2 linked regions of the Sphingosinicella sp. BN140058 genome follow. The protein of the gene in region 1 interacts with the protein of each later gene in a pairwise test. Links are inferred from orthologs where the notes say so. Each region holds a gene or a part of one and is shown in the gene's direction. Other genes may lie near its edges.

The links.
Region 2: the proteins of ETR14_RS02480 (region 1) and ssb interact in binary tests that used the Escherichia coli proteins (3 or more experiments, as listed by UniProt). The link is inferred for Sphingosinicella sp. BN140058 from one-to-one orthologs.

The regions. Positions count from the first base shown.
Region 1 is NZ_CP035501.1:552,286-558,962, forward strand. What follows is about bases 1,161-4,139. They hold ETR14_RS02480 (primosomal protein N'), read left to right. Parts: upstream 1,161-1,556; coding sequence 1,557-3,722; downstream 3,723-4,139. Other genes in these bases: ETR14_RS02475 (MarR family winged helix-turn-helix transcriptional regulator), read left to right, coding at 1,161-1,447; ETR14_RS02485 (trypsin-like peptidase domain-containing protein), read left to right, coding at 3,771-4,139. Outside these bases: ETR14_RS02465 (amidohydrolase family protein), read left to right, coding at 1-426; ETR14_RS02470 (nuclear transport factor 2 family protein), read right to left, coding at 504-878; more of ETR14_RS02475, read left to right, coding at 971-1,160; more of ETR14_RS02485, read left to right, coding at 4,140-5,288; bifunctional DNA-binding transcriptional regulator/O6-methylguanine-DNA methyltransferase Ada, read right to left, coding at 5,298-6,338; ETR14_RS02495 (F0F1 ATP synthase subunit delta), read left to right, coding at 6,583-6,677.
Region 2 is NZ_CP035501.1:2,478,274-2,484,860, reverse strand. The notes cover bases 2,029-4,917. They hold ssb (single-stranded DNA-binding protein), read left to right. Parts: upstream 2,029-3,138; coding sequence 3,139-3,696; downstream 3,697-4,917. Other genes in these bases: ETR14_RS11245 (threonine synthase), read left to right, coding at 3,778-4,917; ETR14_RS11255 (ferrous iron transporter B), read left to right, coding at 2,029-3,123. Outside these bases: ETR14_RS11270 (COQ9 family protein), read left to right, coding at 1-574; ETR14_RS11265 (DOPA 4,5-dioxygenase family protein), read left to right, coding at 576-989; ETR14_RS11260 (FeoA family protein), read left to right, coding at 1,034-1,282; more of ETR14_RS11255, read left to right, coding at 1,279-2,028; more of ETR14_RS11245, read left to right, coding at 4,918-5,007; ETR14_RS11240 (DUF177 domain-containing protein), read right to left, coding at 5,017-5,553; ETR14_RS11235 (ubiquinol-cytochrome C chaperone family protein), read right to left, coding at 5,550-6,224; ETR14_RS11230 (outer membrane protein assembly factor BamE), read left to right, coding at 6,288-6,587. UniProt on the Escherichia coli protein: Plays an important role in DNA replication, recombination and repair. Binds to ssDNA and to an array of partner proteins to recruit them to their sites of action during DNA metabolism. Acts as a sliding platform that migrates on DNA via reptation.

The DNA.
Region 1 (6,677 bases):
CGCTCGGTCTTCACCAGCGGCGGCTATCCGCTGGTCGAAGGCTTCACCCGCGACGATTATCGCAAGAGCTATGCGAAGATGGTCGCTTTGGTCGGCAAGCTCCACAAGGCCGGCGTTCCCATCGTTGCCGGCACCGATGGCTGGGGAGTCGAGCTGATCCGCGAGCTGGAAATCTACCAGCAGGCCGGCTTCACCCCGGCCGAAGCCCTGCAGAGCGCGACCATCGTTCCCGCCCGGGTCGTCGGTGCCGACGCCCGCACCGGGTCGATCGCAGTGGGCAAGGAGGCCGATATGGTGCTGGTCGACGGCGATCCATCCAGGGAGCTCGGAGCCCTTAGACGGGTGCTGACCGTGGTCAGCGACGGCTACGTCATGGACGGCGACGCATTGCGGACGGCGGCAGGCTATACGGGCCGACCGAAATGAGGCTGCGACGTCGCTCCGTGCGCCGCTGACGAACGGCGCGCGTCGTCACCGTCCCACCGTGCCCGGAGTCCTGCGGGTCAGGCAAGATCCCGGATGTCGAAGCGCACGATCAAGCCTTGGCGGAATTGGAAGACGTGTCCCACGATCCGATCGGCGAGCCCGTGCGCCTGCCCCGCCAGCGGGCTGCCGTCGAGATCGCGAACGGATTGGCGGACCTCCGCCAGGATCGCGCCATCGGGCTCGCGCCGGAACGCGAGCGGCTCGACGCGCGGGCTGACGATCGCCCACTGCCGGGTCCAATAGTCCCGCACCGCTTCATGGCCGTGGACGTGCCCGCCCTCCATGCCGTTCGCCCACGCCACGTCGTCCGAAAGCGCGGTCAGCACGGCGTCGATGTCGCGCGCGTTGAAGCGTTCGTAGATGCGCTGCAGGGTTCGGACGTCTTCGTCCATGCTGTCTCTCCTCAGCCGCTTGAGAGTCGTTCAGAAGCGATATATATGCACGTATGCATCCGCGTCTGGGGAGATGCAACAAAGGATGGACGATGATCTCGGATGTGCTTTCCACGCCCGGTCACCTGATCAGCCTGGCGGCGCGCGGCTTTGCCCGCCTCAGTGAGGCACGGCTCAAGCCGCTCGGCTTCGGGGTCGGACACCTGCCGGTGCTGGTCGCACTTCGCGACGGCAAGGCCAGCAGCCAGCGCGATCTCGCGCGCTTCGCGCGGGTCGAGCAGCCGCCGATGGCGCAGATGCTCGACCGCATGGCTCGGGACGGCCTGATCGAGCGGACGCCGGATCCCGAAGACGGACGCAGCAGCCGGATCACCTTAACGGCCGCCGCGCAAGCGCGCCTGCCCGACGCCATCGACGTGCTGCTCGAAGGCAATCGCGAGGTGCTCGATGGCTTCACCAGGGACGAGACCGAATTGCTGATCAGCATGCTCAAGCGTGTCATCGCCAACCTCGACAGGATTGCGCACGGGCCGTCCGCAGCCGGCACCTCTGGCAAGGCTTCCTCCTGAGGCTCGCAGACTGTGGCATGGGTGCCGCGCAGGCCTTCCGTGCACTTGAATGGATGCCGCAACGCCGCCCCTTTCCCAAATTGCGTCAATCGCCATATGGCGGGAGCCGATGAGCCGCGTCCGTGTCCTCCTCCTCAACCAGGCCCTTGGACCGCTCGACTACCGCGTGCCCTACGGCATGGCGGTCGAGCCAGGCTCGATCGTGCTCGCGCCGCTCGGCCCACGCCAGCTGACCGGCGTCGTCTGGGAGGAGGATCGGCTGGACGCTGAAAGCGTCGGCGACAATCGCCTGCGCCCGCTCGTTCAGGCCTATGCGCTGCCGCCGCTGGCCGCCCCATTGCGGCGTTTGATCGAATGGACCGCGGATTATTATCTCGCGCCGACCGCGGCAGTGCTGCGGATGGCGCTCGCCTCCGCCTCGGCGCTGGAAGGCGGCCGGACCGTCACCGAATATCGCGCCACCGGCCTCGTTCCCGATCGGCTGACCCCCCAGCGCGAACAGGCGCTGGAGCGGATCGGCGAGCGTCAGGGTCTCTGCCGCGAGCTCGCAATGGCCGCCGACGTCTCCGACGCGGTGATCCGCGGCCTGATCAAGGTCGGCGCGATCGAGGCGGTGGAGGTATCGGTGGACGATCCGTTCGCCGAGCCCGACCCGGATTTCGCCCCGCCGGCGCTCGAAGCGGCGCAGCGCGAGGCGGCGCAGATCTTCGTCGACGCGGTACGCGCCCCCGACTTCGCCCCGTTCCTGCTCCACGGCGTGACCGGATCGGGGAAGACCGAAGTCTATTTCGAAGCCATTGCCGAGGCCCTGCGCGGCGGCCGGCAGACGCTCGTCCTGCTTCCGGAAATCGCGTTGACCGAACCGTTCCTCAAGCGTTTCGCGGCGCGGTTCGGGCATGAGCCGGTCGCCTGGCATTCGGGCCTTCGCCAATCCCAGCGCCGCCGGGCCTGGCGCGCGATCTCGACCGGGGATGCAAAGGTCGTCGTCGGCGCGCGCTCTTCGCTGTTCCTGCCGTATCGCGACCTTGGCCTGGTCGTCGTCGACGAAGCCCATGAGACCAGCTTCAAGCAGGAGGATGGCGTCCAATATCATGCGCGTGACGTCGCGGTGATGCGCGCCAAGCTCGAACGAATCCCGGTGATCCTCGCCTCGGCGACGCCGGCGATCGAGACCCGGCAGATGGCGGAGATCGGCGTTTATCGGGAAGTGCGGCTGCCCGGGCGCTATGGTGCCGCGGAGCTGCCCGATATCGAGGCGATCGATCTCATCGCGGAGCCGCCGCCGCGCGGCCGCTGGATCGCTCCGCGCCTGGTCGCCGAGCTCAAGGAGAATCTCGAACGCGGCGAGCAGGCGCTGCTCTTCCTCAATCGCCGCGGCTATGCGCCGCTGACCCTCTGCCGCAATTGCGGCCACCGTTTCCAATGCCCGAACTGCACTGCCTGGATGGTCGAGCACCGGCTGGTGTCGCGGCTCGCCTGCCACCATTGCGGTCACGTCATGCCGCCGCCCGAGCTCTGCCCCGAATGCAAGGAGCCGGACAGTCTGGTCCCGGTCGGTCCGGGCGTGGAGCGCATCGCGGACGAGGTTCGGGCCTTGTTCCCGGATGCGCGTACTGCGATCGTCACGTCCGACACGATCTGGTCGCCGGCCAAGGCGGCGGAGTTCGTCGCGCGCATGGAGGCGGGTGCCATCGACATCGTCGTTGGCACCCAACTCGTGACCAAGGGCTACCACTTCCCCAATCTTACCCTGGTCGGGGTGATCGACGCCGATCTCGGCCTGTCGGGCGGAGACCTTCGCGCGGCCGAGCGCAGCTTCCAGCAGATCGCCCAGGTCGCCGGCCGCGCCGGCCGCGGCGAAAAGCCGGGCCGGGTGCTCGTCCAGACCCACGAGCCGGGCGCGCCGGTGATCAGCGCCTTGGTCAGCGGCGACGAGGAGAGCTTCTACGAGGCGGAGACCGAAGCGCGGCGCGAGGCGGCGATGCCGCCGTTCGGCCGCCTCGCCGGGATCATCGTCTCATCCGAGGATCTCGCCGAGGCCACCGAGACGGCGCGCCTCATCGGCCGCAGCGCCCCGACGGTGGAGAACATGGCCGTGTTCGGCCCCGCCCCGGCGCCGCTGGCGATGCTGCGCGGCCGTCATCGCCAGCGCCTGCTCGTCCATGCGGCGCGCAGCCTCGACGTCCAGGATGTCATCCGGGAATGGCTCGGCAAGCTCGAATGGCCGCGCGGCGTACGCGTCGCGATCGACGTCGACCCTTACAGCTTCCTCTGACGCGGCATTCTGGCCTAAGGGAGCCCGACCACTGACATCGGGGTAGCCATGGGCCGTATCGCTTCTTTCTTCCTCGTCCAGATCGCCCTGGCGTTTGCGCTGGCATCGCCGGCCCGGGCCGACGACATCTCCGCCACGGCGCGCAGCGTGGTGCGGGTGGTCGTGATCGCCGTCGACGGCGAGGAAGTGGTCGGATTCGGCCATGGCAGCGGCTTCGCGGTGGCGGGGAACCGGGTCGTAACCAACGCCCACGTCGTTGCGCTCGCCGCCGAGCATCCGGAGAATGTCGCGGTCGGCGTGGTGCCGTCGGAGGGCAGCAAATCGTTCGGCGCGCGCCTCGTCGCCTACGATGCGGCCCGCGATCTCGCCTTGCTCGAGCTCACCGAAGGCAGCCTGCCGCCGGCCTCCTTGTACATGGGCCCGTTTGCGGAAGGGGGCGACGTCGTTGCGCTCGGCTATCCCGGCAACGTCGATCTCGCCACCGCCCAATCGGCCGACGACTATATCACGCCGCAGGCGCCGACCCGCTCGGCCGGCAATTATTCGAACGAGCGCCAGGTCGACGGCATCCGCGCCCTGCTGCACACCGCCAACATTGCCCGCGGCAACAGCGGCGGCCCCCTGCTCGATCCCTGCGGCCGGATCGTCGGCGTCAACACCTTCATCACCCGCGGCGAGGAGGGCGACGCGCCGTTCGGCTTCGCCATCTCCAATAGCGAGGTCGCGACCTTCCTGCGGGCCGCGAAACAGAATTTCTCCGCGGTCAGCAGCCCCTGCGTCAGCATGGAAGACCGGCTCAACGCGGAGCGTTCCCGCGAGGAGCAGGAGAAAGCGCGCGCCGAAGCCCTGGAAACGCGTGCGAAGGACAAGGCCGATCAGGAAGCGCTCGCCAGGGCCCAGGCCGAGAATGAGGATGCCCGTGAGAACCGGGCCGCGATCGCGATCGTGCTCGGCGTGCTCAGCCTCGCCGCTTTCGGCGGTGCCGGCCTGATGGCCTGGAAGGACAAGACCCGTCCCGCGATGATGTTCGCCGGCGGCGGCGCCCTGCTGCTGATCGGCGCCACCTTCGCCTTTCTGTCACGCCCCTCGCGTGACGATCTCCACATCCAGCCCGACGCCGCCGTCAAGACCAGCGACGCCAAGGCGGGGATCTCCGAGGCGACGGGCAAGAGCGTCTGCAAGCTCGTCGAAAATCGCAGCCGGGTGACGGTTTCGTCGACCGAAAACGTCAACCTCGATTGGGCACCCGGCGGCTGCATGAACGGCCGCACCCAATATGCTCGTGCCGGCGACGTCTGGCGTCGGGTGCTGGTCCCCAATGGCGACGCCACCGTCTCGGTGCTCGAATATCGCCCGGCGCGCAGCGAATATGTGGTCACCCGCTATCTGATGAGCCAGGAAGCGATGGCCGAGGCTCGCCGCCTGCGCGAAGGGATCAACATCAAGGCCTGCTCGGCCGACGAGGAACAGCTCGCCATTCTCGGCGATCGGCAGGACACGATCCGGGCCAGCCTTCCTAATCTTCCCAACGAGCGTCTCGTCTATCAATGCGGCCCCGCCGACTAAGGTCGCCGGTCAGCCCCCGCGTTCCTTGGCGAGCAAATGCGCCTTGCGTTCGAGGCCCCAGGCATAGCCACCCGGTGATCCGTCGCCGCGCTGGGCACGGTGGCATGGGATGAGGATCGCCACCTTGTTCGATCCGCACGCCGTGCCGGCGGCACGCGCCGCGCCGGGTTTGCCGGCGCGGGCGGCGAGCGCGGCATAGCTCAGGCTTTCGCCGGGCGGTATTCTCGACAGCTCGCGCCACACCGCCTCCTGAAAGGCGGTACCCCGGACGTCGAGCGGCAGGTCATGCGGCCGCGCCGGCGCCTCGACCGCAGCCACCGTCCGGCGCACGAGATCGGCCATCGCAGCACCACCCTCCTCGATCGTCGCGTGCGGGAAACGTGCGCGCAGATCGGTTTCGTCCTGGTCGAAGGTCAGGCTGCATATGCCCTTGGCGGTCGCCGCGACCAGCATCGTGCCGAGCGAAGTCTCGGCGACCGCCCACCTTATCGTCTCGCCGCGGCCGCCGTCCCGCCACGCCGACGGAGTCATTCCGAGCCGCCCTTTGGCTTCGGCATAGAATCGCCCTGGTCCCGAATAGCCGGCATCGTACATCGCCTCGGTGATGCTTGCGCCGTCCGCCAAGCTTTCCGTCATCGTCCTTGCCCTCTTGCCGCGTGCGTAGGCAGCCGGGGTCAGGCCGGTCGCCCGTTTGAACAGTCGGTGAAAATGAAAGGGTGAATAGCCGGCCGCGTCGGCCAGCGCCTCGAGCGGCGGCGGCGTTTCGGCGGTCTCGATCAAGCGCAGCGCCTTGCGCAAAGCCGCCGCTTCGCGGCTGACCTCGTCCGGCCGGCAGCGCAGACAGGCTCTGAGGCCCGCCGCCGCCGCCTCGCTGCCGCTGGCGAAAAAGCGTACATTCTCGCGCTTGGGATGGCGGGCGGCGCAGGACGGCCGGCAGTAGATGCCGGTGGTCAGCACGCCGGTGACGAAGCGTCCGTCCGCCGCCTTGTCGCGGGCGATCACCGCCGCCCAGGCGGCTTCGGCATCGATCGATGCCTGTCTGATTTCCATCTGTTCCATGCCTTCGCTATACGTCCGCCGGATCGGCGCCACACCCCGGCGCTTGCTTTCAAAGTCAGGGGCTTGCGAGGCCCTGCCGCGCCTTGCATCCCCCAAACGCCTTTGCTACGGCGCGCGCAACCCATCGGGGCTTGGTTCGCAAGCCCCCTTTTTGCATGGGCTTTATGGGGCCGCGCTCTCCGTCGGGGGGCGCACAACAGGCTTCATGGTTTCGATTCTGGAGGGTGGAGCGCGCGTGGAGAATTCCGGCGGCATTCAGGCAAGTCTCGCGGGCCGCTATGCGACCGCTTTGTTCGAACTGGCCCGTGACGAACGGCAGCTCGAAGCGGT
Region 2 (6,587 bases), 1.9 Mb from region 1 along the record:
GACCGACGAGGCACTGGCGATGGCCGCGGCAGATCTGGGCGTGCCCGCGCCGAGGGCACGGCTCGCCTTTCCCGGCGGGGCACCCGACATGATAGACGCCTGGTTCGATTCGATCGACCGTGCCACCGCGCGCGCCTTTCCGCTCGAGAAGATTGAGAGCATGAAGATCCGCCAGCGCATCCACGATCTGGTCATCTATCGTTTGGAGACCATCAACCCGCACAAGGAAGCGCTGAGACGCGCGCTGGCCATCCTCGGTCAGCCGCAGAATTTGGCTCTCGGTGCGCGCCTTGCCTGGCGCGCCGCGGACAGGATGTGGCGGATCGCCGGCGATCGTTCGACCGACTTCAACCATTATTCCAAGCGCACCCTGCTCAGCGGGGTCTATGGCTCGACGACTCTGGTCTATCTCGACGATGACAGCGACAATCTCGTCAACACGCGCGCCTTCCTCGACCGAAGAATCGGCGACGTGATGAAGATCGAGAAGTTGAAGGCGAGCTGGCGCGGCAGCCGCGAACGTGTGCCTTCGCTGAGCCGGTTCCTTGGGCGCCTCCGCTATCCGGCGGCGTAAGATGGAGGCTGCGACCCTCCGCCCCGTCGGCGAGATCGCCAGCTACCATGCCCATGTCTACTTCGACCCGGAAAGCGAGTGGGAGCATGCGCTGGCGCTTCGCGCCGGCATCGGCGAGCGGTTCGCGGTGCGGCTCGGACGCGTCTGGGACCGCCCCGTCGGTCCGCATAGCCGCGCGATGTACCAGGTCGCGTTCGCTCCGGCGGTGTTCCATGTTTTCGTGCCATGGCTGATGCTGAACAACGGCGGCCTCTCCATCCTCGTCCATCCCAACACGACCAATCCGCGGCGGGACCATCTCCACGACGCGGTTTGGATCGGAACCGCTTTGTCCCTCGCCGGCGAGGTTCTCCCCGACGATCAGGCGGCGGATCTTGCGGGCGAGCCCAACACGACCCCACATAAAGCGCCTTGAATCATCTGGCTTTCTCCGCACGATATTGATAATCACTCGCAAGAATGGCGCTGTCCCTCGATAGACTCCCTTTCCGGACCCCGGCCGTCGTGACGGCGATCGACTGGTCGCGCCTGTCCGAGACGGATGCGCGGCGGCTCAGGAACCTCGGGTTCGACGAGGGCGTGGCGATCGAGGCGCTGCACGGCGCGCCGTTCGGGAAGGATCCGCTGGCGATTCGAATCGGCCGGATGACGGTGGCGATGCGGCGTGCTCAGGCCGAGGTAATCACGGTGGAACAGAAGGCCGCATGACCACGATCCCGCTGGTGGCGGTGGTCGGCAATCCCAATGCCGGCAAGAGCGCCCTGTTCAACATGCTCACGGGCGCGCGCCAGAAAGTGGGCAATTACCCCGGCGTCACCGTGGAGCGGAAAGCCGGGCGTCTGTTCCTGCCCGACGGTCGCCCGATCGAACTGGTCGACCTGCCCGGGGCCTACAGCCTCGAGCCGTCCAGCCCGGACGAGGAAGTCACCCGGGACGTCGTGCTCGGCAAGCAGGACGGCGAGCGGCTTCCGGATGCCCTGCTCCTGGTTCTCGACGCGACCAATCTCGACAACCATCTGCGCTTCGCGCTCCAGCTCATCGATCTCGGCCTGCCGACCGTGGTGGCCCTCAACATGGTCGACCTCGCCCGCCGCGACGGGCTCGAGATCGACCCGCAGATCCTGGAGCGCGAACTCGGCGTGCCGGTGATCGCGACGGTGGCGGTGCGCCGCCGCGGCACCGACGAGCTCAGGGAAGCGATCAGCGAGGCGGTGACCGCCGCGCGCGTCATGCGCCCCGGCGGCCGGCGGGAATTCGCGATCGTCCAGCGGCGAGCACGCGAGATCGCCCGCACCGCCACGGTGAGCGAGACCGCCGCGCGCAAGACCACTCACCTGATCGATTCGATCGCGCTGCACCCGGTGATCGGACCGATCATCTTCGCACTGATCATGTTCTTCATGTTCCAGGCGGTCTTTGCCTGGTCCGAAGCGCCGATCGGCTGGCTCGAAGACGTGATGGCCGGCGCCCAAGGCCTGGTCAACGATGCGCTACCCGCCGGTCTGGTTCGCTCGCTTCTGGTCGACGGCGTGATCGCCGGCGTCGGCGCCGTCGTCGTCTTCCTGCCCCAGATCCTGATCCTGTTCCTGTTCATCCTGTTTCTGGAGGCTAGCGGGTACATGGTGCGGGCGGCGTTCCTTATGGACCGGCTGATGGCGCGGGTCGGCCTTTCCGGTCACGCCTTCATCCCGCTCCTCTCCTCCTTCGCCTGCGCCGTGCCGGGCATCATGGCGACTCGCACGATCGAAGACCCCAAGCATCGCCTGACGACGATCCTGATCGCGCCGTTGATGACCTGTTCGGCGAGACTGCCGGTCTATGCAATCATCATCGGCGCCTTCATCCCGGATCGAACCGTCGGGGGCGCCTTCGGCCTGCAGGGCCTGGTGATGTTCGGCCTCTACGTCGTCGGCATCGTCGGCGCCCTGGCAGCCGCTCTGGTCCTGCGGATGACCGTCACTCGCGGCACCCATCGGGGCTTCCTGCTCGAGATGCCGAAATACCAGCTGCCGCAGCTCAGGGACGTGCTGATCGGGCTTTGGCAACGTGCGCTGATCTTCCTCAAGCGGGCGGGCACCATCATCCTGCTGTCCACCGTCATTCTGTGGGTTCTGCTCTCCTTCCCGGCACCGAAGGCAGGGCAGACGGCGCTCGAAAGCTCGATCGCCGGAAAGATCGGCTCCGGCCTCGAAGTGCTGGTGAAGCCGATCGGCTTCAATCACGAAATCGCCGTCGCGCTGATCCCGGCAATGGCCGCGCGCGAAGTCGCCGTCTCGGCGCTGGCAACGGCCTATTCGATCCAGGCGGACGACGAGGAAGCCGCCGAACAGCCGCTGATCGAGCGGCTGCGCGGGCGCTGGTCCCTGCCGACCGCGCTCGCCTTCCTCGCCTGGTTCGTGTTCGCGCCGCAATGCTTATCCACAATTGCGGTCACCCGGCGCGAGACCAACGGGTGGAAATGGCCGGCCTTCATGCTAGGCTATCTGTTCACACTCGCATGGCTGGCGGCGGGCGCGACATTCTGGACCGCGACCGCTCTCGGCCTTTAAGGAAGGATTCGAATAATGGCCGGCGTCAACAAGGTGATCCTGGTCGGCAATCTGGGCGACGACCCGGAAAGCCGATCGCTCAACAACGGCGGCGAAGTCGTCAATCTGCGCATCGCCACGTCCGAGAGCTGGAAGGATCGGGACGGTCAGCGCCAGGAGCGGACCGAATGGCACCGGGTGGTGATCTTCAACGAGAATCTCGGCAAGGTCGCCAAATCTTACCTGAAGAAGGGCTCCAAGGTGTATATCGAGGGGCAGCTGCAGACCCGCAAATGGACCGACAATAGCGGCCAGGACAAATATTCGACCGAGATCGTGCTGCAGCGTTTCCGCGGCGAGCTCGTCCTGCTCGACTCCCGCGGTGGCGGTGGCGGCGGCGGGAGCTCCGGCGGATATAGCGACGATTTCGGCGGCGGCGGTTACGAGGGCGGCTTCGGCGGCGGCTCGAGCGGCGGCGGCGGATACGGCGGCGGCAGCAGCGGCGGATTCGGCAGCGGCAGCGGTGGCGGCCGCCAGCAATCGCGCCCGGCACCGGCGTTCGACAGCGATCTCGACGACGACGTTCCGTTCTGATCGCCGCATACGGCCTGCCGCGCGGCGCGCGGCAGGCCGGCGGCTCTCGACGCGTGGCGGATGCCCCCGTAGGGAGCTGGAATGACGATCAATTCCAACCTGTTCGAAGACCGCGCGAGCTTCGTCTCCCATCTCGAATGCTCGCTGACCGGCGAGATCTACCCGGCCGATCAGATCCACGGCCTGTCGCGAGCCGGGCGCCCGCTGCTGGTGCGCTACGATCTCGACGCGCTGAAGGCTGAAATCCCGCGCGACACGATCGCGGCCCGTCCGACCGACCTCTGGCGCTGGCGCGAATTGCTGCCGGTACGCGACCCGTCGAACATCGTCAGCCTTGGCGAGATCGAAACGCCGCTGGTGCCGCTGCCCCAGGCGGGCGGCCCCAATGTCCTGGTCAAGGACGAGGGCCGGCTGCCGACAGGCTCGTTCAAGTCGCGGGGGTTGGTGATGGCGGTCGCCATGGCCAAGGCGCTCGGAATCACCCGGATCGCAATGCCGACCAATGGCAATGCCGGCGCTGCGCTCGCCGCTTATGCCAGCCGCTGCGGCATCGAGACGATCGTCTTCTGCCCGGAAGACACGCCCGAGATCAACGTCCGGGAAATCGCCATGCAGGGCGCCCGGGTCTGGCGCGTGAATGGGCTGATCGACGATTGCGGCGCAATCGTCGGCGAGGGCGCGCGGCACGGGCGGTGGTTCGATTTCTCGACCCTGAAGGAGCCGTACCGGATCGAGGGCAAGAAGACGATGGGCCTGGAGCTCGCCGCCCAGTTCGGCTGGACCTTGCCCAAGGCGATCTTCTATCCGACCGGCGGCGGCACCGGCCTGATCGGGATGTGGAAGGCGTTCGCCGAACTCGAGGCGTTGGGCTGGATCGGCTCGGAGCGCCCAAAGATGTTCGCGGTACAGGCGGCGGGCTGCGCGCCGATCGTCAAGGCGTATGACGAGGGCGTCGAGCATGCCGAGCGATGGGAGGACGCCCATACCGTGGCCGCCGGAATTCGGGTGCCACGGGCGGTCGGCGACTTCCTGATCCTGCGCGCGGTCCGCGAAAGCGGCGGGCGCGCGTTGGCGGTCAGCGACGAAGAAATCCTGGGCGCCGTCGACGCAGCCGCACGGCAGGACGGTTTGCTGCTCTGCCCGGAGGGCGGCGCCACTCTTGCCGCCTACCGCAATGCGCTGGCGGAAGGGCTGATCGGAGAGCAAGACAGCGTCGTGCTGTTCAATTGCGCCACCGGCCTCAAATATCCGATGCCGGAAGCGCCGCAGACGCTCGACCGCAACCAGCCGATCGACTGGGATCGGCTCTGACCGGCGCCGCTACTTGCCGAGCTTGTCCTTGAGCGCGCCCAACGCGGCGAACGGACTGGACTCGGCCTGTGCCTCTTCCTCGCTCTTCACGCCCGCTGCGCGCAGCGCCTCCTCCGCGGCAGGAGAGCGCGGGAACGGGTTGAGGGCGAGCGAAAGCGTCTCCGCCACGGCTTCGCCGAGATCGATCGCAGCGCCATCGTAGAAGACGACGTCCAGCTCACCCTCGCTGAGTTCGATCTCCTCCTCTCCGCCACTGCTCTCCGGATGCGGGCGAAATTCGACGACGAAATCTTCCTCGATCCGCTCCTCGACCGGCTCTCCGGTCCCGACGCAACTCTGCGTCACCGCGGCCGAGATCGAGCCCCGCGCGGTCACGATCTCACCGGCACGGGTGAGCGCAGCCTCCGCCGCAAGGCGGTCGATTGCGACCAGTCCGAACCGCTTGGCGACAGCGCTCCGCTCGTCCGCCTCCGCTTCGATGGCGATTTGACGTGCTCCGCCTCCGAGCGTGTCGACACGGTAGCTACGGCTGAACTCCGGGCTCATCGGCCGATCTCCCCGGCGAGCACGTCGTCGACGGGAACGCCGTCCAATGCCTCGCCGCGGCTTCGCAGGCGTGTGCTGACGAAATCGACTGCCTGCTCCGATGGCGGCGCGTCTCGGAAGATGTTGCGCCGCACCGCATCAGCAAGATCGGCCTTGCCGGAAAGGCCGTCCCGAAACGCGCCGAGTCGGCCGCCGAGCGCGCCCATGATCTTGCCGACATGCTTGCCGACGATGATGTCGCCGATGCCGATCTGGCGAAGCGTACCGTCCATGTCGTCGATGAAGAGCTCCGTCAGCAGGATCGTCTGCGGCTTCATCGCGTCGCCCTCGCGCTCCAGCCGCAGCAGGACCAAGGCGAGTATCGTCGAGACCATGTCGAACCGCCCCTCGAGCGTGTCGGGAACCCCGCCCTCGCGATACCAGACCGGCTGCCGCGCTTCGCGCACGATGCTGTCGTAAAGCGGGCGGAGGCGCGCGCGCTCCTTGGCGGGATTGCCGAAGATGCGGGAGAAAAAGGACAATGGCGGCTCCGGTTCGGAAGGGGGCGTACTTGCGCCGTTCAGCTTGCGTGCGATATTGGGGCCTTCTATCCCTGCCGACAAGGCAGGCGCCGGCCCCGTGCGGGTCAGGCCGGTCGATTCGGGAGAATTTTCAAAATGATGGTTCGGCATGCACGCGGCTTCGCTCTTGGACTTACGCTCGCGGGCGCCCTTCTTTCGACCGCTTGCACCCGGGTGACCGACCATCAGGGCTATCTCGCCGACGAGGCGCTGATCACCGCGGTGCAACCGGGGGTCGACAATCGCGAATCCGTGCAGGCGACGCTTGGGCGCCCGACCTTCACCGGCCAGTTCAGCGATACCGACTGGTATTACGTTTCCCGCACGACCAAGAATCTGGCCTTCAACAAGCCGCAGCCGAACGCGCAAACGGTGCTGCGGGTGCGCTTCGACGCGGCCGGCAACGTCGCCTCGGTCGACCGCAAGGGCCTGGAACAGGTCGTGTCGATCGATCCGAGCAAGGACAAGACGCCG